2 linked regions of the Bradyrhizobium diazoefficiens genome follow. The main gene of each other region encodes a partner of the protein of the gene in region 2 in a complex. Links are inferred from orthologs where the notes say so. Each region holds a gene or a part of one and is shown on either strand. Other genes may lie near its edges. The genes, in order: tldD and JJE66_RS05355.

Region 1 (14,044 bases), 590 kb from region 2 along the record:
AGGCCCGCCGCTTCTCGCAGGTGCTGCGTTCGATCGAGACCTCCGGCAAGCCCTGGGCGGCCGCCATCAACGGTCTTGCGCTCGGCGGCGGTTTCGAGATCACGCTGTGCTGTCACTACCGCGTGGCGGCGGAGAATCCCAAGACGCGCCTCGGCCTGCCCGAGGTCAAGGTCGGCTTGTTCCCCGGCGCCGGCGGCACGCAGCGCGTGCCGCGGCTGGTGCCGCCGCAGGACGCGATGACCATCTTGCTCAAGGGCGATCCAGTCACCGTCGAAAAGGCCAAGGCGTTGAACCTCATTCACGCCATCGTGCCCGCCGCTGATCTCGTCAAGGCCGCAAAAGACTGGATCAAGGGTGGCGGCAAGGCCGTCGCGCCCTGGGACGAGAAGGGTTTCAAGCTGCCCGGCGGCCCGGTGTTCTCCAAGGCCGGCATGATGATGTTCCCGGCCGGCAACGCGATCTATCGCCGCGAGACCTACGACAACTATCCGGCCGCGCGCGCGATCATGAGCTGCGTCTATGAGGGCCTGCTGTTGCCGATCGACGCGGCGCTTCGCGTGGAATCGCGCTACTTCACCTCGGTGCTTCGTTCGAAAGAAGCGGCAGCGATGATCCGCAGCCTGTTCCTGTCGATGCAGGAGCTCAACAAGGGTGCACGACGTCCGAAGGACATTGCCCCGACCAAGGTGAAGAAGATCGCCGTGATCGGCGCCGGCTTCATGGGCGCGAGCGTCGGCTACGTCTCGGCCCGCGCCGGCCTCGACGTCGTCCTGATCGATCGCGACCAGGAGAGCGCCGACAAGGGCAAGGCGCATGCGCAGAAGGTGATCGAAGACCAGATCAAGAAGGGCCGCGCCAAGCCGACCGATGCCGAAGCGCTGCTCGCGCGCATTACGCCGACCGCGGACTATGCGGCCCTGAAGGACGTCGACCTCGTCATCGAGGCCGTGTTCGAGGACCGCAAGGTCAAGGCTGATACCTTTGCCAAGGCGCAGGAGCATATGAAGCCCGACGTGGTCTTTGCGTCCAACACCTCGACGCTACCGATCGCCTCTCTGGCCGAGAGCTTCAAGGATCAGGGCAAGTTTGTCGGCATCCACTTCTTCTCGCCGGTGGAGAAGATGATGCTGGTCGAGATCATCAAGGGCAAGAACACCGGCGATCTCGCGCTGGCGACCGCGCTCGACTATGTCCGCCAGATCGGCAAGACGCCGATCGTGGTGAACGACTCCCGCGGCTTCTTCGCCAATCGCTGCGTCGGCCGTTACGTCGCCGAAGGCAACGAAATGTTTCTGGAAGGCGTGCCGCCGGCGATGATCGAGAACTGCGCCAAGATGGCCGGCATGCCGGTCGGCCCGCTCTCGCTGTCCGACGAGGTCGCGCTCGACCTCGGCCTCAAGATCATGAAGGCGACGGAAACCGACCTCGGCCCCAACGCCATCAACTCCGATCAGAAGAAGCTGATGGTGGAGATGGTCGAGACGCAGGGCCGTCTCGGCCGCAAGAACAGCAAGGGCTTCTATGACTATCCCGAGAAGGGCAAGGGTCAGAAGAGCCTGTGGCCGGGCCTCTCGGCGCTGCAGCCGAAGCAGCTCGATCCCGACACGCTCGATGTCGAGGAGCTGAAGCAGCGCTTCCTGGTGGTGCAGGCGGTGGAAGCTGCGCGCACGGTCGAGGACCACGTCATCACCGATCCGCGCGAGGCCGATGTCGGCTCGATCCTCGGCTTCGGCTTCGCGCCGTTCACCGGCGGCACGCTGTCCTATATCGACTTCATGGGCACCAAGACCTTCGTCGAGCTCTGCCACAAGCTGGAAGCCAAGTACGGCTCGCGCTTCACGCCGCCGAAGCTGCTGGAGGAGATGGCCGCCAAAGGGGAAACCTTCTACGGCCGCTTCGCGCCGAAGAAGGCGGCCGCGTAAGGCCTCATTCGACGCGTCTCACGCAGTTGTGACAACAAGAAAGGCCGGATCAATCGATCCGGCCTTTCGCAGTTTCATCGAGCTTCGTCTCAGGCGGCTTGTGCGAGCCCTTCCTTTTTCAAAGCTTCCTGCACCTTCGGCCGTGCCGCGACCCGGGTCTTGTAGGCGATGAGATGGGGCATCGCCGAGAGGTCGAACTTCATCCGGTCGCCCCAGGTCAGCATCGTGAAGAGATAGCCGTCGGCGACCGAGAACTGCTTGCCCATGAGGTAGTCGCGGCCGGCGAGCTGGCTATCGATATATTTCAGCTTGCCCATGACGCGATCCTTGAAAAATGCCTTGGCCTCATCGTTCAGGGCCGGCGCGAACAACGGTCCGAAGCTCTTGTGCACCTCCGAGGTGAGGAAGTTCAGCCATTCGAGCAGCTTGTACCGCTCGGAACTGCCGTGGGCCGGCGCCAACGCCTTGGCGGCGGCCTGGTCGGCGATCATCTGGACAATGACCGGGCCTTCGGTCACGATCTCACCGCTGTCGAGGCCCAGCGCCGGGACCTGACCCTTCGGATTCACCTTCAGATAGTCGTCACCATTCTCGAGCTTCTTGGCCCGGAGATCGACCTTGACCAGCTCATAGGGCAGGTCGGCCTCCAGGAGTGCGATATGCGGGGATAGCGAGCAGGCGCCGGGCGAGTAATACAGTTTCATGGAATTTCCTCCTCTTTTGACTTGGCCGGGGTGAAACTACGCCTACATGCACTTGCATGAAATAGTCAAGATTGATGCAGGTGCATCGAATGAGGTAAGAAGCGGGCGATGAGTTTGAGCGGGACCATGAAACGTAAACCATCGACCGAGGCAACCAGTGCCTGGATCCGCCTGATGCGGGTGCAGAGCCGTGTGCTCGACTGCGTCGAGCAGGACCTGAAGAAGGCCGGTTTCCCGCCGCTGGCCTGGTATGACGCGCTGCTCGAATTGTCGCGCGCGCCCTCCGGCGAGCTGCGGCCGGTGGAGCTCGAACGGCAAATGCTGATCCCGCAATACTCGACCTCGCGGCTGATCGATCGTCTGGTCGACGAGGGGCTCGCCTCCCGGCGCGAATGCAAGATCGACAAGCGCGGTCAGTTCGTCGAGATCACGGAGGCCGGCCGCGAGTTGCAGAAGCGGATGTGGGGCGCCTACTCGGCTGCAATCGAGAAATATGTCGGCTCGAAACTGTCCGATGCCGATGCCGTCAAGCTCAGCGGTCTGCTCGACCGGCTGGGTTGCTCGTGCGGTGAGATGAAACTGCCGCCCGTCGTCAACGTCAACGAAAGCTCGCCGTCGCGATGATCTCGCGGCAAACCAGCACGTCCGCGCGCCCGGTGGGTTCGCGGACCATCCCCGTCACCCGCGCGCATTCGATCGAAGCGCTTTTGAGTAGAGTTTGATATGGCGCGAGACCAGATCGACATGACGCCGCTGCAATCGCGTGACGAGCTCGTCGCGTGGTTCGAGGCCGGCTGCAAGGACCCGTCCGAATTCCGCATGGGCACCGAGCACGAGAAGACGCCGTTCACGCTCGAGGGCCACCGTCCGGTGCCCTACGAAGGCGCACGCGGCATCGGCGCGTTGCTCGAGGGCATGAAGCTCCTGCTCGGCTGGGAGCCAATCATGGAGAAGGGCAACATCATCGGCCTCTATGACGTCACGGGTGGCGGCGCGATTTCGCTCGAGCCCGGCGGACAGTTCGAGCTCTCCGGTGCGCCGGTCGAGAACGTGCACCAGACCCAAAGCGAGCTGATGGCGCACTTAGCTCAGGTGCGCGAGATCGCGACCCCGCTCGGCATCGGCTTCCTTGGCCTCGGCATGACGCCGTCCTGGTCGCGCGCCGACATCCCGATAATGCCCAAGGGCCGCTACAAGATCATGACCAATTACATGCCGAAGGTCGGTCAATACGGCCTCGACATGATGTACCGGACCTGCACCGTGCAGACCAATCTCGACTTCTCCTCGGAAGCCGACATGGTCAAGAAGCTGCGCGTCTCGCTGGCGCTGCAGCCGGTCGCGACCGCGTTGTTCGCCAACTCGCCGTTCACCGAAGGCAAGCCGAACGGCTTCCTGTCCTTCCGCTCCGAGATCTGGCGCGACACGGATAACGCGCGCGCGGGCATGATGCCGTGGGCGTTCGAGGACGGCATGGGCTTCGAGCGCTATGTCGACTATGCGCTCGACGTGCCCATGTATTTCGTCAAGCGCGGCGACGATTACATCGATGTGTCGGGCTCCTCGTTCCGCGCCTTCTTCGATGGCCGCAACAACAATCTGCCCGGCGAGCGCCCCACTCTGTCGGACTGGGCTAACCATCTCTCGACGATCTTCCCGGAGGTGCGGCTCAAGCGTTATCTCGAGATGCGCGGCTCCGACGGCGGCCCGTGGGGACGGCTGCCGGCGCTCTCGGCATTCTGGGCCGGACTGCTCTATGACGATGTGTCGCTCGACGCCGCCTGGGACATGGTGAAGCACTGGACCGCGCCTGAGCGCCAGGCCCTGCGCGACGACGTGCCGCGCTTCGGCTTCAAGGCGCGGATCAAGGACCGCTATCTCTTTGAGATCGCCAAGGAGTGCCTCGTTCTGGCACATGCGGGCCTGCGTCGCCGCGGTCGCATCGACGCGATCGGCCGCGACGAAACGCGGCATCTGGAGCCGCTTGATCGCATCATCGATTCCGGCCGGACGCCGGCCGAGGAGATGCTCGAGAAGTTCAACGGCGGCTGGAACGGCTCGGTGGAACCAGCCTACAGGGACTACGCGTTCTAGTTCATTGGACCACGATCAGGATTTAGGCCGTTCATCGCCCATACAGGTTTGCGGCGATCAAATGACCAGCTGAAAAACCTGAGCGCCGTCAATAAACTCGAAAGCTGTTCCGATGGGGAAGGGCCGCCTGCCTGGGGCCGTCATGGCAAAGGTCTCGGCAAGCGTCGTGGCCTGCGTTACGTTGCTTTCGCTCGTGTTTGCGAGCGGGCCTGCACGTGCCCAGACGGCGTTCGACCGGCCCGGCGGCGATTATTTCAACACGCCGGTCACATCGGGTGATCCCGCGGATTGTGCGCTGCTCTGCGAGCGCGATCGCCGCTGCCGCTCGTGGAGCTTCAGCTATCCCGACATCGACGGCGCCGCGGCGGTGTGCTGGCTCAAGAATACCGTGCCGCCGCGGGTGCCAGGCAGTTGCTGTATCTCCGGCGTGCGCGGCGCCGGCGTGATCGAGCCGCGCATCGAGGGCGTCGAGACCTCGATCGATCGTCCCGGCGGCGATTTGCGCAGTTTCGAGCTCAAGGACGGCGAGAGCGAGGACGCCTGCAAGGCGGCCTGTACCGCCGACAACAAGTGCCGCGCTTTCACCTACGCCCGTCCCGGCTACACGGGCCGCGGGGCGCGCTGCTTCCTGAAAAAGGACATCAAGCCGCCGCGGCGGAAGGCCGGCTTCACGTCGGGAGTGGTGCGGTAGGGTTCGCCGTACGCCGGACGCGTAGGGTGGATTAGCCGAAGGCGTAATCCGCCGCTTCTGTCGCCGCGGAGATCAAAGTGGTGGGTTACGCTTTGCTAACCCACCCTACACATCTCACTCCGCATCATGCTTTGCGCGGGCCGCTTTCGATGCGAGCACACTCCAGCGCCGTCGCAGGAACGGCTCGACGATCGCGCGTTTCGCCTTGGACAGGCGGATCAGCACGATCGGATGGTCGGCGTAATGATCGGTGAAATGGAAAATCTTCGGCTGGCTCTCGACCAGCATCGCGCGCTCGTCGATCGGCACATCTGGCATCACCAGGCTGTCGCCATCCTCTCTCAGGCGCGCCAGCATCTTCTTGCGCACCTTCAGAGCGGGCGTGCCGTAGGAGGTGCCGTCCTCGACCTCCGGCCACGTCAGCGCAAATTTTCTGACGTCGTCGAAGGTCATGAGACCGGCTCAATGCACGGCGGTGAAGAACCGCGCCAGCCGGAAGCCGGAGAGCCAGGTCCACACCGGCTGACCGCGCATGCCGAGATCCCAGGAGCCGAGCACGGCGTCCGCACGGCCGACCAGATTGTCGACCGGCAGCAGGCCGACGCCGCCGGAGCGCAACGGCACGCGGCTGTCCGCCGAATTGTCTCTGTTATCGCCGAGCACGAACAGGTGGCCGGCGGGTACCGTCACTTCCGGCGTGTTGTCGAGCGGGCCATTGTCGCGCATCTTGAAGATCAGGTGCGAGACGCCGTTCGGCAGCGTCTCGACGTAGCGGTAGGCGGGCTCGCTGCCGCCATTGTCGTCCTCGGCGGCACCAACGCCGTCGGGCTTCAGTTCGGCGGGACGGTCGTTGATGAAGAGCTGACCCTGCCGCATCTGGATGCGGTCGCCGGGAAGGCCGACGACGCGCTTGACCCAGGCCTGCGAGCGATCGCCGGGCCAGCGGAACACCACGACATCGCCTGCCTTTGGCGTCTCCGCGAAGACGCGGCCTGTTTCCGGCAGGTTGATCTGGATGGGCAGCGACGAGGTGCCGTAGCCATAGGGGAATTTCGAGGCGAGCAGGGCATCGCCGATCAACAGCGTCGGCTCCATCGAGCCCGACGGCACGTAGAACGGCTCGGCAAGCGCGCCCTTGGCGATGAAGACGGCGGCGACGATGCCGGCGAGCTGCACGAGCTGGCCGGCCCAGCCGCTGCTCTTTCGCTTGGCGGTGACAGTTCCTTTTTCCACGCTCATGCGCCCGTTCCACCCACAGTAATGCGTTCCATCAGAAGCGACGGCTGGCCGACGCCGACCGGCACGCCCTGGCCGTTCTTGCCGCAGGTGCCGATCCCGGTATCGAGCGCGAGGTCGTTGCCGATCATGCGAATGCGGTGCAGGTCGGTCGGCCCGTTGCCGATCAGCATGGCGCCCTTCAAGGGCGCGCCTAACTTGCCGTTCTCGATCTTGTAGGCCTCGGTGCACTGGAACACGTACTTGCCCGAGGTGATGTCGACCTGTCCGCCGCCGAAATTCGCGGCCAAGACGCCGTTCTTCACCGAGGCGATCATCTCGGCCTGCTCGCGGTCGCCCGCGAGCATGTAGGTATTGGTCATGCGCGGCATCGGCACATGGGCATAGCCCTGGCGGCGGCCGTTGCCGGTCGGCTTCATGTTCATCAGGCGCGCGTTCTGGCGGTCTTGCATGTAGCCGACCAGAATGCCGTCCTCGATCAGCACGGTGCGGTTGGTCGGCGTGCCCTCGTCGTCAATCGAGAGCGAGCCGCGGCGCGAGGCAATGGTGCCGTCGTCGACCACGGTGACGCCCTTGGCTGCGACCTGCTGACCCATCAGGCCGGCAAACGCTGACGTTTTCTTGCGGTTGAAATCGCCTTCCAGACCATGGCCGACCGCTTCATGCAGCATCACGCCGGGCCAGCCGGCCCCCAACACGACGTCCATCTCGCCGGCGGGGGCGGGAATCGACTCCAGATTGACCAGGGCCTCGCGCAGCGCACCGTCGGCGGCATCGCGCCAGTTCTTGCTTTGGATGAATTCGGCATAGCCGGCACGGCCGCCATAACCCTTGCTGCCGCTCTCCTGGCGATCGCCCTGTCCAGCGACGACCGAGACGTTGACGCGCACCAGCGGGCGGATGTCGCGATAGCTTTCGCCGTCGGGCCGCAGGATCTCGACGACCTGCCAGGTCGCGCCGAGGCTGACACTGACCTGCCGTACCCGCGGGTCCTTGTCGCGCAGATAAGCGTCGATCTCGGCGAGCAGTTTGACTTTGGTCTCGAAGCCCGGGGCATCCAGCGGATTGTCGTCGCCATAGAGCCGCACATTCGTGCGCGGGGGCGGAGCCGCAAAGCTTCCGGAATAGCCGCCGCGGACGGCGGCGACCGCATCGGCGGCGCGAATCAGCGCCGGCAGCGATACGTCGGAGGAATGCGCGTAGCCGACCGCATCGTCCTTGACGGCGCGAAGCCCAAAACCCTGAGAGGTGTCGTAGGTCGCCTGCTTCAGCCGCCCATTGTCGAACATCAGCGCTTCGGTCTGGCTGTATTCCAGGAACAATTCGCCGTCGTCGGCGCCGGCAAGCCCGCGCGCGACCTCGTGGCGAACCTGGTCGCGGTCGAGATTGGCGCGGTCGAGCAGGGAGGTTGTTGCAGGGTTGGTCATCGATCACCCATTGTCGGAGACATGTTCGGCAAGATAACGGCTTCCCGGCCGTTCGGCGAGAGGGCGGACCGTCACATTACCGAAACGACATGATTGAAATCATTGCGATATCGGATATTCATCCCGAAAGCCTCCGGGCGACGACGGCTTCGGACCGCCGCGGATCAATTTCAAACGATCACCTTAAGCCGATCTTGAAGAGTCCCAGGTATATCGTGGGCGTGCCTGCTCCGGCGGTCTGCGAGACGCGACGCATGTGGAAGCTCATCCTGCCGCTGGTCGATTTCATTGACCGGTATCAAGGCCTCATCATTGGCTTTGCTGTGCTGGCTTCGGTCCTGCTCCTCAATCAGATCATCTACCGCCTGTTCTGGAGCTCTTATCCCTCGCGTGACGACTATCTTGCAGCTCACCCCGGCTGCGCCACGACGGATGGCGTTGTCTGCGCGACATGCCGGCAGAAGGCCGCCAGCATGCCCGTCCAGGGAAGCGGCCGCATCTTCCGCTGCACCTGGTGCGACATGGACCTCTTTCGCGTCGACAGGGCGTGAAGAGCTGTCGAGGGGGACACCGATGGTGCTGCCCTCCGATTAATGCTATGGTTTAAGCTATGGACTATCGGGACATCATCTCCATCGAGCCCGGCAAGCGCGGAGGCCGACCGTGCATTCGCCATATGCGAATCGCCGTGGCGGACGTGCTCGGCTGGTTGGCTGCGGGGCAGAGCCATGCCCAAATCCTCGATGATTTCCCTGAGCTGACCGAGGACGATATCCGGGCGTGTTTGGCTTATGCGGCTGACCGCGAGAGGCGGCTGGTCACTGCGCCGATATGAAGCTTCTGTTTGATCAGAATCTCAGCTTCAAGCTCTGCCAGATGATTGCCGACCTCTTTCCAGACTCCAGCCATGTCCGACTGCTTGGCCTATCCGAAGGCGCGGATCGCGCGCTTTGGGATTTTGCCAAGGCAAATGGCTTTTGCATCGTAACGCAGGATGTCGACTTCGCCGATCTTGCCGGCTTATTGGGGGCTCCGCCCAAGGTGATTTGGCTGCGAGCCGGTAATCAGACGATGTCGGCCATTGCAGAGTTGCTGCGACGTCAAGCCGAGACGATCCGATCGTTTCAGGACGCCGCCGCAGCAGCTTGTCTCGAGATCTACTAGGTCGGCCGTCGCCCTACGGCAGCTTGTCATATCCCTCGCCGAGCCCGTTCAGGCTGAGCGGGAAGCCGATGCCTTCTTCCGGCGTCTCGAAGATGATGAAGGTCGCGGTCTTGGCGCTGCGGAGCTGGCCGAGCAGCTTGTCGTCCATAACGACCTCGGCGACGCAGCCGTTGGGCAGGCAGCGGACGAAACCGGCGCGGCCGACATCCTGGTTGTCGAGCTTCAGCCCGAGGCCGGAGGGCAGCAGCACGCCGAGGGGGGCGACCACGCGCATCAGGCGGCTCTTCTGGTCGGCGGTCTTCAGTACGATGACCGTGAGGCCGGCGTTGGAGCGGTCCTCTGCCACGACGCTCTGGATCAGGGCGCATTGCTCGGCCTGGGCGCCGGGCGGGGTATCGCAGCGAATCTGCCAGTCGCCATGGACGGAGCGCACCGCGCCCTGCGCATGGGCGGCGCCGGGCAAGAACACGAACATGGCAAGGAAAAGGGCGGCGGCCAGGAGGCCGATCAGCGCCTTGATGCCGTCATCCGGCCTCGCCATGCATCTCGAAAGCCCCATCGGGGTCGGTCCCTTTGCTCGCCTGGGTCGCTCGCGCTGGTGGACTGATACGGGAATGACGGCGGCTTGAAGGCAATTCCCAAGCAAATCCCGCGCCGCCTTGGCTCGCCATCGCCGACACGAATCAAGTTCCTGCGCGATTGTCCGCCAGTGCCTAACGCGGGCAATTCCGCTGTCAAGCCGCGGCATCCCGGGAAACGGTATTTTTGTCTGATGTTGCTGGGAAATATCTTGCGGGTGATGGGAGGCAGACCAAGCCCAAGACTGCATTGCGATAGATCAAGAATTATGGTTTGAGAGGCTTGATTTCGGCGTTTGAGCGATCTGGCCCAATTCCTCTTAGAGGTATTCTTGAGCGGCGTTTCGTTGGACGGGCGGGTCGAATAAGCATTTCCCGGAAATAGGGGAATGCACCTGGGGTGATTTCGTAAGGGGAGCGCGAACGGCATGAGGATGTCGATGGGTCGGGTGGGCCGGCATTTGCTGGGAATGGCCACCATCGCCTTGGTGGCGGCTGGCATCACGCTGGCGACGGGCGGCGCGGCGTTCGCCGAGCTCGGGCAGCCGCAGCCGTGGGAGTGGCACCTTCAGGCCTCCGGGTCTCCGGTGATGGACAATATCGTCTGGTTCCACAATTTCTTGTCCGTGCTCATTATCGTGATCACGCTGTTCGTGCTGGCGCTGCTCGTGGCCGTGGTCGTGAAGTTCAACGCGAGGGCCAATCCGGTGCCGTCGCGGACCACCCACAACACGCTGATCGAGGTGGCCTGGACGCTGGTTCCGGTGCTGATCCTGGTCGGCATCGCGGTGCCGTCGTTCCGCCTGCTGTTCCTCGAGCTCGACGTGCCGAAGGCGGATCTGACCATCAAGGCGACTGGCAAGCAGTGGTACTGGTCTTACGCCTATCCGGACAACGGCAAGTTCGAGTTCGACTCGCTGTTGGCCCAGGACAAGCAGCCCCGGCTGCTCGGCGTCGACAACGAGATGGTCGTGCCGGTCAACAAGGTGATTCGCGTCCAGGTCACCGGCGCCGACGTCATCCACGCCTTCGCGCTGCCGGCTTTCGGCGTCAAGATCGACGCCATTCCGGGGCGGCTGAACGAGACCTGGTTCAAGGCGACGAAGACCGGCATGTTCTACGGCCAGTGCTCGGAGCTCTGCGGCAAGGACCACGCCTTCATGCCGATCGCGATTCGCGTGGTGAACGATCAGGAGTTCGCCTCCTGGGTCGAAACGGCGAAGAAGAAATATGCAAGCGGCGGCACCAGCACTTTCGCCTCCGCGGCCGGCCCGACGCAGTAGGCGTCGGGTAACGGTTTGAGGGGACCGAAAGCGACATAATGGGCGGGACCTCCGAAGGTCCGAACGGGACGCAAGGCAGGATTTGAAAATGGCAACCAGCGCAGCAGCACACGGCGATCACGCGCAAGACCACGGACACGACGAGCACGCCCATCCGACCGGATGGCGGCGCTACGTCTATTCGACCAATCACAAGGACATCGGCACGATGTACCTGATCTTCGCGGTCATCGCCGGTATCATCGGTGCCGCGTTGTCGATCGCGATCCGTGCCGAGTTGATGTATCCGGGCGTGCAGATATTCCACGAAACGCACACCTATAACGTCTTCGTGACCTCCCACGGCCTGATCATGATCTTCTTCATGGTCATGCCCGCGATGATCGGCGGCTTCGGCAACTGGTTCGTGCCGCTGATGATCGGCGCGCCGGACATGGCGTTCCCGCGCATGAACAACATCTCATTCTGGCTGCTGCCGGCCTCGTTCGCACTGCTGCTGATCTCGTCCTTCGTCGAGGGCGAGCCGGGCGCCAACGGCGTCGGCACCGGCTGGACCATGTACGCGCCGCTGTCGAGCACCGGTCATCCCGGCCCGGCCGTCGACTTCGCGATCCTGTCGCTCCATCTGGCGGGCGCGTCCTCGATCCTCGGCGCGATTAACTTCATCACCACCATCTTCAACATGCGCGCGCCGGGCATGACGCTGCACAAGATGCCGCTGTTCGTGTGGTCGATCCTGGTGACGGTGTTCCTGCTGTTGCTGTCGCTGCCCGTGCTCGCCGGTGCGATCACCATGCTGCTGACCGACCGCAATTTCGGCACCAGCTTCTTCGCGCCCGATGGTGGCGGCGACCCCGTGCTGTTCCAGCACCTGTTCTGGTTCTTCGGTCATCCCGAGGTGTACATCCTGATCCTGCCCGGCTTCGGCATGATCAGCCAGATCGTCTCGACCTTCTCGCGCAAGCCCGTATTCGGCTATCTCGGCATGGCCTACGCCATGGTCGCGATCGGCGGCATCGGCTTCGTGGTGTGGGCGCACCACATGTACACGGTCGGCATGTCGTCGGCGACGCAGGCCTATTTCGTCGCCGCTACCATGGTGATTGCGGTGCCGACCGGCGTGAAGATTTTCTCCTGGATCGCCACGATGTGGGGCGGTTCGATCGAGTTCCGTGCCCCGATGATCTGGGCGGTGGGCTTCATCTTCCTGTTCACGGTCGGCGGCGTCACCGGCGTCGTGCTGGCGAACGCGGGCGTCGACCGCGTGCTCCAGGACACCTACTATGTCGTCGCGCACTTCCACTACGTGCTGTCGCTCGGCGCCGTGTTCGCGATCTTCGCGGGCTGGTACTACTGGTTCCCGAAGATGTCGGGCTACATGTACAACGAGACGCTGGCGAAAGCGCATTTCTGGTTCACCTTCGTCGGCGTCAACATGGTGTTCTTCCCGCAGCACTTCCTCGGCCTGTCGGGAATGCCGCGCCGCTATGTCGATTATCCCGATGCGTTCGCCGGCTGGAACCTGGTCTCCTCGATCGGCTCCTACATCTCGGGCTTCGGCGTGCTGATCTTCCTCTATTGCGTGCTCGACGCCTTCATGAAGAAGGTGCCCGCGGGCGACAATCCCTGGGGTGCCGGCGCGACCACGCTGGAATGGACGCTGTCCTCGCCGCCGCCCTTCCACCAGTTCGAAGTGCTGCCCCGCGTGCAGTAATCAAAACGCCTGCGGCGCCCGAGACGGGCGCCGCAGCTCTATAACGAAGCGAGTTGAATTTAGTGTCCGTCCTCGATCAGAATGCCATCAACATCAATCCCCGCATCTCCGAAGCGGAGGTCGGCGATTACATCGCGCTGCTCAAGCCGCGGGTGATGTCGCTCGTGATCTTCACCGCGGTGGTCGGAATGGCGATGGCGCCGGGGCACTTCCACCCCGTGCTTGCGATCACCTCGCTGCTCTGCATCGCCGTCGGCGCCGGCGCTTCCGGCGCGCTCAACATGGCACTCGAGGGGGACATCGACGCCAAGATGTCGCGCACCGCGAACCGCCCGATTCCACGCGGCCGCATCACCCGGCCCGAGGCGATGGCGTTCGGCATGACGCTCGCCTTCTTCGCGGTGATGACGCTCGGCATCCTCGTCAACTGGATCGCGGGCGCGCTGCTCGCCTTCACCATCTTCTTCTACGTCGTGATCTACACGATGGGCCTGAAGCGCTGGACCGCGCAGAACATCGTGATCGGCGGTGCTGCCGGCGCGCTGCCGCCGGTGGTGGCCTGGGCTTCCGTCACCGGCACGGTCGACGTCGAGCCGCTGCTGCTGTTCGCCATCATCTTCTTCTGGACGCCGCCGCACTTCTGGGCGCTGGCACTGTTCCGCTCCGACGATTACGCGCGCGCCGGCATCCCGATGCTGCCCAACGTCGCCGGTCCCGACGCAACCCGTCTTCAGATTCTGCTCTACACCGTCGTGCTGATCGCGGTGGCTGCCGCGCCCTGGGCGCTCGGCTATTTCGACGCCGTCTACGGCGTCACCTCGCTGGTGCTCGGTGCCGGCATGCTGGTGCTAGCTATCAACGTCTATTTCCGCCGCGAACGCAGCCAATCGCTGCGCGCGACGCGAAAGCTGTTCGCGTTCTCCATCTTTTACCTGTTTGCGCTGTTTGCGACCCTGCTGGCCGAGGTCGTGTACCGCGCGCTTGCTCCGATGGTCGGGGGCGCATGATCACGACATGGCTGACAAACCCGAGCCAGATGGAATCGTCCTCACCGAGGCGCAGCAGAAGAGCCGCCGTCGGCGCTCGATCGCAATCGCGCTCGCGCTCGGTGTTCTCGTCGTGCTGTTTTTCGCCGTCACCATGGTCAAGGGACCGGCTGTCCTAGTCCGGCCGATGTAGGAAGAGATGGATCGAGAGCCGACCATATCGCAGGATCAGAGCCGAACGGCCA
Region 2 (14,145 bases):
TCTTCGGGCGAACAATCCTGAACAGTCTTTCGACCAGAAACAGACTAGCCGCGTAGGCGCAAACGAGAGCGGCGGTGCCGGTGATCCAATGCCCTTTGCCCGCAATCGCCACAGCACCGAGCTTCAAGGGCTCGACGATGCTGGCCGGGATGAGAAGCAGCACCAAGGACTGGTAAGGCCCCAATGCCTCGATGTATTGGCGTAGCCGCGATGGCAGTGGGCCTGACGATGGCTGCGACATGGGACTATCGCCCTAGCCCCTTCTCCACCTTCTTGCGGCTGTTGCCGACCTTCTTGACCGCCTTCTTTACGGCCGAGGCTGAGCGTCCCGTTTTCCTGGCCTCGTATCGGACTTCGTAATCTTGCCCGCCAGCGACGCGGCTGCGGTCCAGCTTGCACCTGCGGGTGGTTTGCTCCTTTGCCTTCCCAGCCATGACACTCCTCCTCATGGCGCAACGCGGAAACGAGTCGCCCGGTTCCGAGCGCCTTTTCCGCGCTGTGACGAAAGCGCGAACTGAGACGCGCTGCTGGCGGCGAGACGCGAATTGGAACGTCCTGATAACGGATGGCTTGATTGCTCAAAAGGAGCGCTATCATGAACATCTCCCGTTTGGCTCTTATCCTGGCTGTTGTCATTCCCTGCTCCGCGTTCGCTCAAGGCGGTGGTGGAGGAGGCGGAGGAGGAGGTGGTGGTGGTGGTGGTGGTGGTGGAGGGGCGCAGGCGGAGGATCATCTTCAGGTGGTGGCGCGGGAGGGAGGCGCAGCCTCCTCTTCAGGGACGGCGGGTGCAGCCGCAACATCTCCATCCGGTTCAGCAGGGACCGGTACCGCAGGTACCGGTGCAAATGCGAACTCGACGACGGCTCCTGACCTTAACAATAGAGCGGCCACGGGAAACGTTGCGAACGGCAACGTCAACAATCCCTCGCCTGCCCAGTCCGATGCAAATCTTCGAACAGGGAACGGGAATGGACTGACAACGGGAGCGGCGCCCGGCACGAACACTGCCGGTACGGCAGCCCCTGCGGGTTCGCCCGCGAACGCACAAGGCGCGGCGCCCGCGGGCGGCATCGGCAGGCCGATGACGGCGGACGAAAAGGGCAGTGACGACAAGATCGATCAAGAGAACAATCGCGCTGATAAAATCGTGGGGAAGATTTGCAAAAACTGTTAAATTGCAGCGTGTGCATCGTTTTCATCGCAGCAATTGCGTTCAACGATCCTGCTGAGGCCAAACACAAACGGCAGAACACGCGTCCCGTCACAACCGCGACAGGCCAACCCAACTCCACCAGGCCTGCCAATGACCCGCTTCGCGATCCCGCCGACAAGGCGCCGGACAAGAAGATCAAGAGCATCTGCCGCGGCTGCTAAGCGCGATTGCCTAGCCAAGCGGTTCGCACGGGGCGATCAAAGTCGGCTGGGTTCAAGCCCAGCCGCGCCAACTCCTCCGGAGCGATCACGGAGATCATAGCGATCTCGATGGGTGTGCACGATGCGGCGGCATCGGCACTGGCCTCCCTCTCCCGCTTGCGGGGGAGGGCTGGGGTGGGGGTGTCTCCGCGTCGGGATTGTCAGGGATTGCCGAGGATGTCCCTGCGTGGCGAGAACCCTCACCCGCCGCGCGCGGGACGATGCTTCGCATCGCCCGGGGCGCGTCGGCCTCTCCCGCAAGCGGGAGAGGCGGGAGCAAGACCGCGGACAATCCTCGTGAGATCCATATGCGATTGCCCTGCCCACAAGGGGAAGAGGGCGCAACATCGGCATCGCAGAAGTTAAACCTGCCTCCCCGCAATGATCTCCTGCAGCGTCGCCACATGCCGCGCGAAGGCGCCGCGGCCGGTGGCGGTGGCGGTCACGGTCGTCTGCGGCTTCTTGCCGACGAAGGCCTTGTCGACCGAGACGTACCCCGCCTTCGCCAGGGTCTCGATATGGGCGCCGAGATTGCCGTCGGTGGCGCCGGTGAGTTTTTTCAGTCGCGAGAACTCCAGGCCGGCGGACACGGGGAGTGCGTTCAACGCCGCCATGATCTTCAGCCGCAGCGGCTGGTGGATGATGTCGTCGAGCTCGGCCATCAGATCCGCCGCATCCAGAGGCCGCCGACGATCAGTCCGCCGCCGTTGACGAAGGCCATCCAGAGCGGGAAGGCCTCGCCGATATAGAAATAGCCGATCAGCGTCAGCGCTGTGATGACAAGCCCGATCGCCACGAACGCGGTGCCGAACCAGAGACCGGCGAGTGTGTAGAACAGCATGAAATAAATCGGCCAGAACGCGCCGAGCTGGCGCGGGCCGAAATGACCAAGCACGTTGGTGCAGATATAGCCGAACGCAAAGAACAGCACGAAGACCAGCGGAAGCCTGACGTCGAAGCTCGCTGCATGCGCTTGCGATGGAGCGAGCCATCGGACCGCAACCAGTCCACCGACACCCAATATGTCGACGGCAGGCCATGCGTAGACCGCGTAGACCGGCCAGAGCCAGGTCACCAAATTGCCGGCGAAGACCAGCACGCCCCACCACATGGCCGCAAGACTCGCCAGCTCGTAGAGCTGCGACTGCTTCACGCGCTGGACGATGTCGTCGATATCGGCGAGCGCTGCGGACGCCTCTTGGCTGTCGATCATGACTGCCCTGCCCCGCGCGTCGCCACGTCCTCGGCGATCGCATTGACCGCCTTCGGATTGGTAACCATGCCCATGTGGTTGACGCCCTCGATCAGTTTGACGTCGACGGAGGGTTTGATGGCCTGCACGGTCTCTGCGTATTTGTCCGAGATCATCATCTCGTCCTCGGCGCCGCCGAAGATCGTCATCGGATGCGTCACCGAGGCGAGATCGAGGCGATAGCCGTGGGTGGCGAAATTGCGCATCAGGCGATCGGAATAGGTAGAGGTGAGGTACTTCGCCGAATTCGCCGGCACCGCGAAGGCGAGCACCGGCAGCTGCGCGCAGCAATCGATGCCGAGCTTGCGGAGCGTGGCGAGCGCGAAGAAGCGCGGCAGGTCGGCGTTGGCCCAGCCACCGGCATGCGGCCTGTTGGTCGGTGCGTCATAGCCAAGATAAGGCGCAACCAGCACGGTGCGGACGAACAGGTCCTGGATGATCGGCGTCGCCGCGACCCTGAGCGAGAAGCCGGCGCCGGCGGAATGGCCGACCAGGGTCAGCGGCAGGTCCGGCGCGCTCTTGCGGACATGAGCGACGAAATCGACGAGGTCGTCCTCGAGCTGGCCGACATAGCCGATATCGCCGCGCGTGCCGGAGGCACCGTGGCCGCGCGTGTCGAGCGCCCAGGTCTCGACGCCGTGCGCAGCGATCGCATAGGTCAGCGCGTGATTGACCGTGGCTGATGAGCCGGACGAGCCGTGGATGAAGATCGCTCCGCGACCGGTGTCCGCCCCCTTCGAGGCGTAGTGGCGGAAGCCGAGCCAGGTGCCGTCGCGGGCCTGGAAGCGTTCGAGCGCCGGGAGAGTGGCCCAGTCGATGCCCTTGGCCGAGTCCGAGACCGATCGCATCTCGGCAGGCCGCTCCAGCGGCATCGCGATCAGGGCGGTCAGGAGCAGCGCCACCGCGCCGACCGCGCACAGGCCCCATTTCAGCAAGCCCAGAACACCTCGCAGCAACTGCATCGCCATGGCCAACTCCCTCGAACTCAGGATCAATAGATTACTCTATATTACAGAGTACTCTTCTGATCAATCCCCGGATTGGCGCCGCGCGGCGAAAATCCTTAAACAGCGGGTCTGACCCCAAAACGCCGAATCGTTTGCGATGCCGCCTGCGGAACAACTGAACAACGCGCCCGAATTCACCGTCTCCGAACTCTCCCAGTCGCTGAAGCGGACGGTGGAGGACACCTATGGCCATGTCCGCGTCCGCGGCGAGATCTCCGGGTTTCGCGGCGCCCATTCCTCCGGCCATTGCTATTTCGCGCTTAAGGACGAGAGCGCCAAGATCGAGGCGGTGATCTGGAAGGGCGTGCACGGCCGGATGCGCTTCAAGCCCCAGGAGGGGCTCGAGGTCATCGCCACCGGCAAGCTCACGACCTATCCGGGCTCCTCCAAGTACCAGATCGTGATCGAGGCACTGGAGCCGGCCGGCATCGGCGCGCTGATGGCGCTGATGGAGGAGCGCAAGAAGAAGCTCGCCGCCGAGGGGCTGTTCGACGAGGCGCGTAAGCAGCTCTTGCCCTGGCTGCCGGAGGTGATCGGCGTGGTGACCTCGCCGACCGGCGCTGTCATCCGCGACATCCTGCACCGGCTCGAGGACCGCTTTCCGCGTCACGTGCTGGTATGGCCGGTGAAAGTGCAGGGCGAAGGCTCGGCCGAGCAGGTCGCAGCCGCGATCCGCGGCTTCAACGCGATTGCCCCGGGCGGCAAGATTCCGCGGCCCGACGTGCTGATCGTCGCGCGCGGCGGCGGCTCGCTGGAGGACCTCTGGTCGTTCAACGAGGAGATCGTGGTGCGGGCCGCGGCCGAGAGCATGATCCCGCTGATCTCGGCGGTGGGCCACGAGACCGACATCACGCTGATCGATTTCGTCGCCGACAAGCGCGCGCCGACGCCGACGGCGGCCGCCGAGATGGCGGTGCCGGTGCGCAGCGATCTCTTTGTCGAGGTCGCCGATCTCGCGCGGCGCACCCGCGCCTGCTGGCAGCGTGGCCATGAGCACCGACGCAGCGAGCTACGCGCCGCCGCACGCGCGCTGCCGGCCGCCGGCGATCTGCTGGCGATCCCGCGGCAACGGCTGGATAATGCGGGCGCGTCCCTGCCCCGCGGTCTCAAGGCCAACACGCATGCGCATTTCCGCAGGTTCACCGCCGCCGGCGCCAAGCTGACGCTGCGGGTCTTGCATGGCCAGATCGCGCAGGCCGATCACCGCCTCACCGTGTGCGGCGAACGGCTCGGCCTGTCGGCGCGCTCGCTGTTGCGTCAGCGTCGCGACCGCTTCGCCGGCTTGGAGGTTCGCTTGCGCGCCTCAAAACTTTCCAACGCGCAGGCGCAGCGCAACGCGATTGCCCGCCAGCGCGAGCGCGCGCATCGCCTCGCTGAGCGCGCCAATCGCGCGCTGGTGACGCTGCTGCAACGGTTCGATGCCCGCGTCGAGAACAGCGGCAAGCTGCTCTCCGCGTTGTCCTATCGCGGCGTGCTCGCGCGCGGCTTTGCGCTGGTGCGCGATGAGGCCGGTCATCCCCTGCATGCGGCTGACAGCGTCGGTCCCGGCGCACGCGTCGAGATCGAGTTCGCGGACGGCCGTGTCGGCGCAACTGCGGATGCCGATCGCCCAGCACCGGCGGCGAAGCGCGCGCCATCGCAACCGAAGTCCGCCGCGCAGGACGCCAAGCCCGCACTGAGGCGCATGGGCAAGCCGGTGGATCAGGGCAGTTTGTTTTGAGATCGAGGGCGTCGCCCCATTCTCGCTGTCGTCCCGGCGAAGGCCGGGACCCATAACCATAGGAGGAGTGTTGCGAAGGGTAGTGGCTCGGTACTTCTACCTCTCGCAATCGATAGATTCCGCGGTATGGGTCCCGGCCTTCGCCGGGACGACGGGAAGGGAGAGCGTAGCCCTACCGGCAGGACAATCCCGCATCCATCGTGGTCCAGAAGCCGCAATGGTCCGGCGCGCGCATGGGTGCGCCGGCCTGGGCCTCGAACAGGAAGACCGCGACGGTGAAGACGACCAGTGCGGTGGAGAAGAGGACGATGCGATTGCGCATGTCCGATGCGTTTAGCCGACATCATGGTCGAACTAAGGCGCAGAGACCTGCTGAAACCCGCTTGACGCGTGACCCGTAGTTTCCCGGTCGGCCATCATGCCGTGCAGGGCGGTGGTCGATGCGGGGCTGTCTGCCTCACCTTGTTCCTCGGGCGGCCCCGCTTGGGCTGAATGCGTAGCCCGGATGGATCGCAGCGCAATCCGGGATCGTGCCACAATTTGAGACCTTCCCGGATTTCGCTGCGCTCCATCCGGGCTACGGCGCGATGGTCAGCTGATCCGCGCTACCGCGCCAGCCACTCCGCGACTTCCTTCTGCGACTCCGCGCGCGCCTCGGCATCGGTGCCGAGATGGCCGCGCTCGGGCGCAGCGGCATCGGTGCTGGCGCCAGCTGCATGCAGCGGCGTGTTGGCACGGTCGAAATCGTGATAGGCGCCGGGATACACCACGATGCGCGCGAGCGCACTGCGCCCGTGCGCGCCGTCCACCATCTGGCGGCAGGCCGGCGGCGACGAGACGTCGTCGTTGGCGCCGATCAGCACCAGCGTCGGCACCCGCGTGCTCCAGCCAAGGCCTGCGGAGATCCGGCAATCCGGATAGAACGCGATCGCGGCGCGAAAATCCGGGCTCGCGTCGCGCGCCGCGCTCTGCGGTCGCACTGCCCAGAGCAGCGCACTGGCGCCATTGGCCCAGCCGACCAGGCTGACGCGGCTGCGCGCGACCCAGGTCTGCTTCATCAGCCAGGCGCGCGATGCCGCGATGTCGGCGACGCGCTCGCGCCGCGCCTTGACGTGCAAATCCTTGACGCGGCATTGCGGCCCGAGCTCGCGCGAGCCGTAGCTATCGGGCAGCAGCACGGCATTACCGGCCTTGAGCAGGCGCTCGGTCCAGTCGCGATAGCGCGGCTGCACGGGATCGGAATGACCACCGAGGCCGCCGCAGCCGTGCAGCGCGATCACGGTCGGAAACGGGCCCGCGCCATCGGGCTTGAACAACTGCGCGTGCAGGATTCCGGAGGAGAGCGGAATCTCGACCTGCTGCGGCGCCGGCGCCGCGTGCGAAGCCGACATCAGCAATGTCAGGAACAGGGCGGTTAGTCGAAGGCGCATCGGAGTCCGTTGCAAGAGGTGCCGCACGGCCTCCAGAACTATCATGCGGAAACGGCGGCAAAACATCACAAACCGGTGGGTTTAACGGGCGGACAAGCCACCCTATTTATGCTAGATCCAGTCAACACATCGTGCCCTGCGAGATTTTCCCAAGCGGGGCCCTTCCACGGAGACTTTCGACCGTGCTGAACAAGTTCGGCCCCTCGGGCAATGGCGAAGCGCAGGTGCAATATCTCGACGGCGATTTCCGCGTGATCTCGCCGGGGACCTTCGTGCGCTGCGCCATCACCGACACGCGGATCCCGCTCGACGAATTGAAATATTGGAGCGTGGATTTGCAGGAAGCCTACGCCACGCCCGGCGCCGTGCTGCAGCGGCACTTTCCGAACGCGCCAAAGCCGCAGATGTGACGCCTCGTCCTCGCTTCTATTGCTGTTCGGCGCCATCCCCGCCCAGGCAAGTCTTGATCGCACTCTTCCGCGCTGCGCCGACGACCTTCTGATCAATCGCCTGCTTCAGGCAATCGAGCCGCGCCTGCGCCATACAGAGCTGCATCTGGTCGCGCTTGTCCTGCCCCTTCAGACTTTGCGTCGCGCCGAGACACGTCACGCGCTTGGTCGCGGGAACCGGCACCGTGGAGGGAGCCGCGGGAGCCGGCGTCGTTTGTGCAAACACCGGCGCAACAATCAGACACACAAGGCTGGCGGCAATGGCCGCGGAGGGAAATTTCATCGCATTCTCCTGTCTGAAACCGATAGGAGACCTGCGATGAATATCGGCTGAATAGCGATGCCGTAGGGTGGGTTAGACCAGCGGATTGCGCGAAGCGCAGTCCGCTAGGCGTAACCCACCATGCTTCAGCGAATGCGGGACGAAGTTGGTGGGTTACGCCCGGCAATTGCGCTTCGCGCAGTCGCAGGGCTAACCCACCCTACGAGATCATCGCGCGCTGAATCGCCGCTCGCGCGCCTTGTAGAGATGGTCGCTGATGACGCGGCGGAGCGTGGCGGGATCGTCGAATTCGAGCTGGACCGCGAACGGCACGATGCCATCCAGCACGCCCTCGCGACCGCGCAGGCGCGCGAGGTCTTTCTCCGTCGTCACCAGCATGAGCTGCTCGCGCCGGGCATCAGCAGCGAGCGCGGCGAGCTCGTCGCGCGAGAACATGTGATGGTCTGCGAAGGGCCGCGTGCGCGCGACCTCGATGCCGCTGGCCCGCAGCGTGCGAAAGAAGCGCTCGGGATCACCGATGCCGGCGAAGGCGAAAACGGGCTTGCCGAAGAGTTGCGCGACCGAGGCTGGATCCGGTTTCAGGCGCGCGCGCAGCACCGGCTTGTCGCGCCTGGCAAGCTCGGCGGCGACATCGTCCGCGGCGTGGCCGTCGCCGATCAGCACCAGCGCGTCGGTGCGCGAAAGCTGCGCCTTCAACGGTGCGCGCAGCGGGCCTGCCGGAAACACCTTGCCGTTGCCGAGACCACGCTCGCTGTCGATCACGATCAGCGAGGCGTCCTTCATGAGGTGCGGGTTCTGGAAGCCGTCATCCATCAGGATCACGGTGGCGCCTTGCGACTTGGCCAGCGCGACGCCTTCGACGCGATCGCGTGCCACCACGACCGGCACGTCGCGCACCATCATCAGGGGTTCGTCGCCGACATCGGCTGCGGTGTGGCGCGCGCGATCGACCATCACCGGGCCCTGCAGGCGTCCGCCATACCCGCGGCTAAGCACCACCGGCGTCTCGCCGAGTTCGCGCAAGAGCCTGGTCAGCGCCAGCACGGTCGGCGTCTTGCCGGCGCCGCCGACATGATAATTGCCGACACAGAGCACGGGGATGCCGGCGTCAAAACCACTGCGCGCCATGCGGCGTGCGGCGATGGCGCCATAGAGCGCGCCCAATGGGCTGAGGAGATGCGACTTCGGGGAACGCGGCCGGTACCAGAAGGCCGGCTCACGCATTGGCGGCTCCCATCTCGATCCGCAACTGCATCAGATACGGTTCGAGCGCCGTCATGGTGCGATCGAGCGCGCCGCCGAGCTGCGCGACCACATTGGTGCCTGCACGCTGCATCTTGTCGCGCACGGTCGGCTCGGCCAGCAACAGGCCGAGCTGCTTGACCAGCGCCTCCGGCGTGTCGGCCCGGCGCGCGCCGCCGCTGCCATCGAGCGCCTCGTAGACATCGGCGAAATTGAAGACGTGCGGACCATGGACGATGCCCGCGCCCAGCTTGATCGCCTCGATCGGATTCTGTCCGCCATGGCGGATCAGTGACCCACCCATGAACACGATCGGCGAGAGGCGGTAGAACAGGCCAAGCTCGCCCATGGTGTCGGCGACATAGATATCGGTGGTGGCCGAGAGCGGCTCATCGCGCGAGCGCAATGCGGGCTTCAGGCCGGACGCCGTGATCAAGCCTGATATCGAGGAGCCGCGATCGGGATGCCGCGGCACGATCACGGTCAGCAGCTGCGGGAAGAAACCGACGAGGTTGCGATGCGCGGCGACCAGCATCTCGTCCTCGCCCGGATGGGTCGAGGCTGCGACGATGATGGGGCGCCCGCGCGTCATCGCCATCAGCCGCTCGAGCTTTGCGGGATCGGCCGGCGGCGCCGGCACGTCGAGCTTGAGATTGCCTGTGGCGACGACGTCGCGGCCGCCGAGCGCAGAGAAACGTTCGGCATCGGTCTTCGACTGCGCAAGGCAGATGTCGAAGCGCGACAGCAGCGCCGAGATGGTGCCGTGCATCCGGCGCCAGCGCGGGAAGGAGCGCGGCGACATCCGCCCGTTGATCAGCACCATCGGCACGCGACGTGCGGCGCCGGCCAGGATCAGGTTCGGCCACAGGTCGGATTCGATGAACAGCGCCAGCGACGGCTTCCAATGGTCGAGGAAGCGCGCGACGTAGCGGGGGGAATCATATGGCACGTATTGATGGATGACGTCGGGCGGGAAACGCTTGGCCACGACGGCCGCGGAGGTGACGGTGCCCGAGGTGAGCAGGATGCGCAGGTTGAGATCGCGCAAGCGCTCGATCAGCGCCGCCGCCGCCAGCACCTCGCCGACGCTGGCGCCGTGGATCCAGACCAGCGGGCCATGCGGCCGCACGTCCTGCGACAGGCCCCGCCGCTCGCCGACGCGCGCGGGATCTTCCTTGCCCTGCTTCAGCCGCCGCTTGATCAGCGCAGGCGCGAGCGGCACCAGGCCGGAGGCCAGCCGCTGGTACATGCGTAGCGTCATTGGCAGCGTCATTGGCCGATTCTTGGGACGCGAGCTAGCCATCTGCAGGTCCCGGGCGGCCGAGTTGCGCATAGGCGCGGCGGGTGGCCTCGTTCAGCGTATCTTCCAGCTCCAGCCGCAGTGCTTCCATGGTGGCGGCATCGGCATCGCTCGGCACGTGGATTTCCTTGATGCCGACCAATGCACCCCGCCCGAATGGCAGATTGATGGTGGTGCGGTCCCAGTTCTTGAGCCGGATGAAGCGGCTGGTCGCCATCGCGAAAGGCATGATCGGTCGCCCCGATTCCCGTGCCAGCATGATGATGCCGAGGCCGGCCACGCGCGAGCGCTTGGGAACATCGGCGGTCAGCGCGACATTACAACCGTCCTGGAGCGTGTACACCATTTCCCTGAAGGCGCCGACCCCGCCCTTGCGATGGAACGCGCCGCCGTGATCCCCGGACCCGCGAATCAGGCCGATGCCGAGCCGCTCGACGGCGATCGCATTGAACTCGCCGTCGCGATGCCGGGAGATCAGGACCTTGGCCTTGTAAGAGTCCTTGTTCTTGATGAAGGGGGTGAGGAAATGCTGGCCGTGCCAGAAGGCGAAGATCGCCGGGATCTGCGGTTCGACGATGTCATAGACGTCGGGCGGATCGAACGTGAATGTGTTGGTCCGCCAGACCAGACGCAGATATTCGGCCGCCAGGAAACCGACGGCACGCTGAAACCAGCTGCTCCGCAGCGTGTTGCGAAGCAGTTTTTTCAACGTGCCGGTTCTTGATTCGGGTCGAGCAGCCGGTGGAGATGGACGATGAAATAGCGCATCTGCGCATTGTCGACCGTGCTCTGCGCCTTGGCGCGCCAGGCGACGTGAGCGGCCGCATAGTTCGGATAGAGGCCGACGATTTCGACGTCGTCGAGATTCTTGAAGGTATTGTGCTCGAGATCGAGCAGCTCACCGCCAATGACGAGATGAAGCAGTTGTTGCGGGGCACTATCTGGCATGGGTTCGGTTCCTAACGGGCTGCCCGGCAAAGCAGTGTTCGACAAGCACGACGACAGCGCTCAGGCCAAGGGACGGTTTCGAAAATGCGCGACAATGCTCGCATGACGATCGCGTCCCGCTGCCACCAGCACCCCGTGCGTCACTTCCCGACGATTATAGAGGATGGGATCTCCGGAGAGGTCGCTCATCCTACCATCCGCTTCCTGCACGATCAAATCGGCCGCCGCAAGGTCCCAATCGTGGCTGTTGCCGCCCGCAAAAGCCGCATCCAGCCCGCCATGGGCGACCCGGCAGAGCCGGAGCGCAAGCGAACCGATTCGCGGATGCAGCTTGATCTCGCCGCCGGTAGCGTTGAGCCGCTCGACCATCGGCTTCGGGCCGGCGACCTGGGCGAAGTCGAGCGCGGTCCCCGGCGCCGCCCGCACGGCTGCGCCGTTGAGGGTCGTGCCTTGGCCGCGGGCGGCGAAGAAGAACTCGCCGGTAACAGGCGCGAACACCGCGGCAAGCACGGGCGAGGCGTCCTCAACCAGCGCCACACTGACGCACCATTCGTCATGGCCGCCCAGATAATTGCGCGTGCCGTCGATGGGATCGACCACCCAGGTCAGCCGCCGGGACAGCCGCGTGGAATCATCGGCGCTCTCCTCCGAGAGCCAGCCATAATCCGGCGTGGCGCCGCGCAGCCGTGCTTCCAGCAGATCGTTGACGGCGATGTCGGCTTCCGAGACCGGCGAGGACGCGCCCTTGGTCCATGTCTTCAGCTCGGTGCGGAACATCGACTTTGCGAGCGCGCCCGCGTCCCGCACCGTGTCTTGCAGCAGCGAAGCGTCGCGCGTCAGGATGGTTTCGAAGAAGCGCGCGTCAACGTCCGCCAAGCGTCAAACCCTCGATACGCACCGTCGGCGCATTAATGCCGTAGCGGAACTCGAGATTGTTGGCCGGCTGCATCGACTTGAAGATCTCGAACAGATGGCCCGCGATCGTGACCTCGCTCACGGCATAGGTGAGCTCGCCATTTTCGATCCAGAAGCCGGAGGCGCCGCGGCTGTAATCGCCGGTGACGCCGTTGACGCCGGAGCCGATCAGGTCGGTGATATAGAAGCCCTGCTTGATGTCGGCGATCAGTTCGGCCGGCGTTGGCGTGCCGGGCTCGAGGTGCAGATTGTAGGGCCCCGGCGACGGCGAGGACGAGACGCCGCGATGGGCGTGGCCGGTGGTGGTGAGGCCGAGCTCGCGCGCGGTGGCGCAATCGAGCAGCCACGTCGTCAACACGCCCTCGTCGATCAGCGCCATCTTCTTCACCGCGACGCCCTCGGCGTCGAAGGTCTGCGAGCGCAGGCCGCGCTTGCGCAGGGGATCGTCGATGATGCGGATGTTTTTCGCAAACAGCTGCTGGCCGAGCTTGTCCTTCAGGAAGCTGGTCTTGCGCGCGATCGAGGCGCCGTTGATGGCGCCGACGACATGGCCGACCAGCGAGCCCGCCACGCGCGGATCGAACACGACCGGCACCTTGCAGGTCTCGACCTTGCGCGGATTGGCGCGCGCCACGGTGCGCTCGCCGGCGGAGCGGCCGACAATCTCCGGAGACAGCAGATCCGCACCATGCGGCGCCGAGGTGAAATCGTAGTCGCGCTCCATGCCGGTGCCTTCGCCGACGATCGCGGTCGCCGAGATGCCCTGGCTGGAACGCAGATAAGAACCGTGGAAGCCCGTGCTGGTCACCAGCACCATGCCGCCCATGCCGGCGGAGGCGGAAGCGCCGCCGGATTTCGACACGCCCTTCACGCCGAGCGCCGCAGCCTCCGCTTCGAGCGCGCGACGCTCGAGCTCGGACGTGGCGGGCACATCGGGATCGAGCAGATCGAGATCGGGGAAGTCGCGCGCGAGCAGCGCGGGATCGGCGAGGCCGACATATTTGTCGTCGGGCGCGACGCGCGCCATCGCCACCGCGCGCTCGGCAAGCTTGGTCACGGCATCGCCGCTGGCGTCGTTGGTCGAGACCACCGCCTGGCGCCGGCCGACCAGAACGCGCAGGCCCACATCGTCGCCCTCGGACCGCTCGGATTCCTCGACGCGGCCGTCACGCACCTCGACGCCCTGCGAGATGCCGCGCACCGCGACCGCATCGGCCGCATCGGCGCCGGCACGCTTGGCCGCCTCCACCAGCCGCTGAGCGAGATCCGAGAGCGCGGACTGATCGAACAGGTCGCGATTGGCTTTGGACGAATCCTGGGGCGAAAGCGTCGAGCTTGGTGAAGGGTTCACAAACGAAATCCTGTTGGGGCGCGGGAGGTTTCGGGGCGAGACGGGCCCTGAGCACCAGATGTGCCCAAATGGTGCGGACTTCAAGCGTATTCAACCCGCAAAAAGCTCAGATTCGCGGCTCTCACGCAACGTCCCGTCAATCATGCGCGCCAAGGTCTTGTCAATCATGGCGGGCGGTGACGCTGGGTTAACCAGCCTTTTTAAGCGGTTTCGGAAGCGGGCCGCGCTAAGGTCCTCGCATCGACCGGGAACATAATCCTGGCGGGGAGAACGAAAGCCGTGAGGCGTCAAACAGCAACATGCGGGGCCAACCCCGCCGGGTCGAGCCGCTCTCTGCGGCTCGACCCTCTTTCCCTTCCGGTCCGCTTCGATGCGCATGACCCGCGCGCCGACGGCTACACCAGGCAAATCGAGCTTCATCGCGAACGCGTGGTGCTGCGCCGTGCCGTTCGCGGCATGCAGATGGCGATCAACGTCCGCGTCAGCGACTTCACCGGCGTCGCGTTGCGCGGCAATGACGAGGCGCAGACCCTCGTCCTGGTCCATCGCGATCCCTCGCTCTCCGTGCCGCTGCTGGTCAGCGCCGATGGCGACGAACTCACTGAAGCCTGGGCGATCTGGAGCGACCTCTTCGCGCTGCCGCAGCTCGACGAAGGCGCGCGGAAGCCCGCGGCCCGCCGTCGACGCGCCAACGCGATCCGCGCCCGCCGTCCGAAATTCCTGATGCGCCGTCGCACCGCCATGGCGCGCGAGCTGCCCGTCCATCGCGCCGAACGCGAGATCATCGCGCGGCACTGAACGGCAATCACGGTGCCGTAGGGTGGGTTAGCCGCAG

The links.
Region 1: the proteins of JJE66_RS05355 (region 2) and tldD are in contact, whole or in part, in a solved structure (PDB 5NJ9), measured with the Escherichia coli proteins. The link is inferred for Bradyrhizobium diazoefficiens from one-to-one orthologs.

Annotation. Positions count from the first base shown.
Region 1 is NZ_JAENXS010000001.1:1,709,672-1,723,715, reverse strand. Bases 5,861-8,687 are described here. They hold tldD (metalloprotease TldD), read right to left. Parts: upstream 8,075-8,687; coding sequence 6,647-8,074; downstream 5,861-6,646. Other genes in these bases: JJE66_RS08085 (DUF433 domain-containing protein), read left to right, coding at 8,685-8,687; JJE66_RS08090 (hypothetical protein), read left to right, coding at 8,329-8,625; lepB (signal peptidase I), read right to left, coding at 5,874-6,650; JJE66_RS08105 (MmcQ/YjbR family DNA-binding protein), read right to left, coding at 5,861-5,864. In the rest of the region: JJE66_RS08130 (FAD-dependent oxidoreductase), read left to right, coding at 1-1,922; glutathione transferase GstA, read right to left, coding at 2,012-2,626; JJE66_RS08120 (MarR family winged helix-turn-helix transcriptional regulator), read left to right, coding at 2,753-3,250; JJE66_RS08115 (glutamate--cysteine ligase), read left to right, coding at 3,350-4,720; JJE66_RS08110 (PAN domain-containing protein), read left to right, coding at 4,833-5,411; more of JJE66_RS08105, read right to left, coding at 5,526-5,860; more of JJE66_RS08085, read left to right, coding at 8,688-8,909; JJE66_RS08080 (DUF5615 family PIN-like protein), read left to right, coding at 8,906-9,238; JJE66_RS08075 (invasion associated locus B family protein), read right to left, coding at 9,252-9,797; coxB (cytochrome c oxidase subunit II), read left to right, coding at 10,245-11,099; ctaD (cytochrome c oxidase subunit I), read left to right, coding at 11,188-12,813; JJE66_RS08060 (heme o synthase), read left to right, coding at 12,876-13,820; JJE66_RS08055 (CoxF protein), read left to right, coding at 13,828-13,992; JJE66_RS08050 (cytochrome c oxidase assembly protein), read left to right, coding at 13,999-14,044. UniProt on the Escherichia coli protein: Metalloprotease involved in CcdA degradation. Suppresses the inhibitory activity of the carbon storage regulator (CsrA).
Region 2 is NZ_JAENXS010000001.1:1,109,055-1,123,199, forward strand. The notes cover bases 11,109-14,036. They hold JJE66_RS05355 (TldD/PmbA family protein), read right to left. Parts: upstream 13,311-14,036; coding sequence 11,907-13,310; downstream 11,109-11,906. Other genes in these bases: JJE66_RS05350 (3'(2'),5'-bisphosphate nucleotidase CysQ), read right to left, coding at 11,109-11,920; JJE66_RS05360 (DUF6101 family protein), read left to right, coding at 13,590-14,036. Outside these bases: JJE66_RS05275 (hypothetical protein), read right to left, coding at 1-241; JJE66_RS05280 (DUF3606 domain-containing protein), read right to left, coding at 246-434; JJE66_RS05285 (hypothetical protein), read left to right, coding at 596-1,174; JJE66_RS05290 (transcriptional regulator), read right to left, coding at 1,776-2,075; JJE66_RS05295 (hypothetical protein), read right to left, coding at 2,075-2,626; JJE66_RS05300 (alpha/beta hydrolase), read right to left, coding at 2,623-3,633; xseA (exodeoxyribonuclease VII large subunit), read left to right, coding at 3,770-5,392; JJE66_RS05310 (hypothetical protein), read right to left, coding at 5,565-5,714; JJE66_RS05315 (dienelactone hydrolase family protein), read right to left, coding at 5,998-6,822; JJE66_RS05320 (DUF2093 domain-containing protein), read left to right, coding at 7,005-7,232; JJE66_RS05325 (hypothetical protein), read right to left, coding at 7,249-7,554; lpxK (tetraacyldisaccharide 4'-kinase), read right to left, coding at 7,762-8,778; JJE66_RS05335 (3-deoxy-D-manno-octulosonic acid transferase), read right to left, coding at 8,771-10,129; JJE66_RS05340 (lysophospholipid acyltransferase family protein), read right to left, coding at 10,092-10,805; JJE66_RS05345 (DUF4170 domain-containing protein), read right to left, coding at 10,802-11,044; more of JJE66_RS05350, read right to left, coding at 11,105-11,108; more of JJE66_RS05360, read left to right, coding at 14,037-14,108.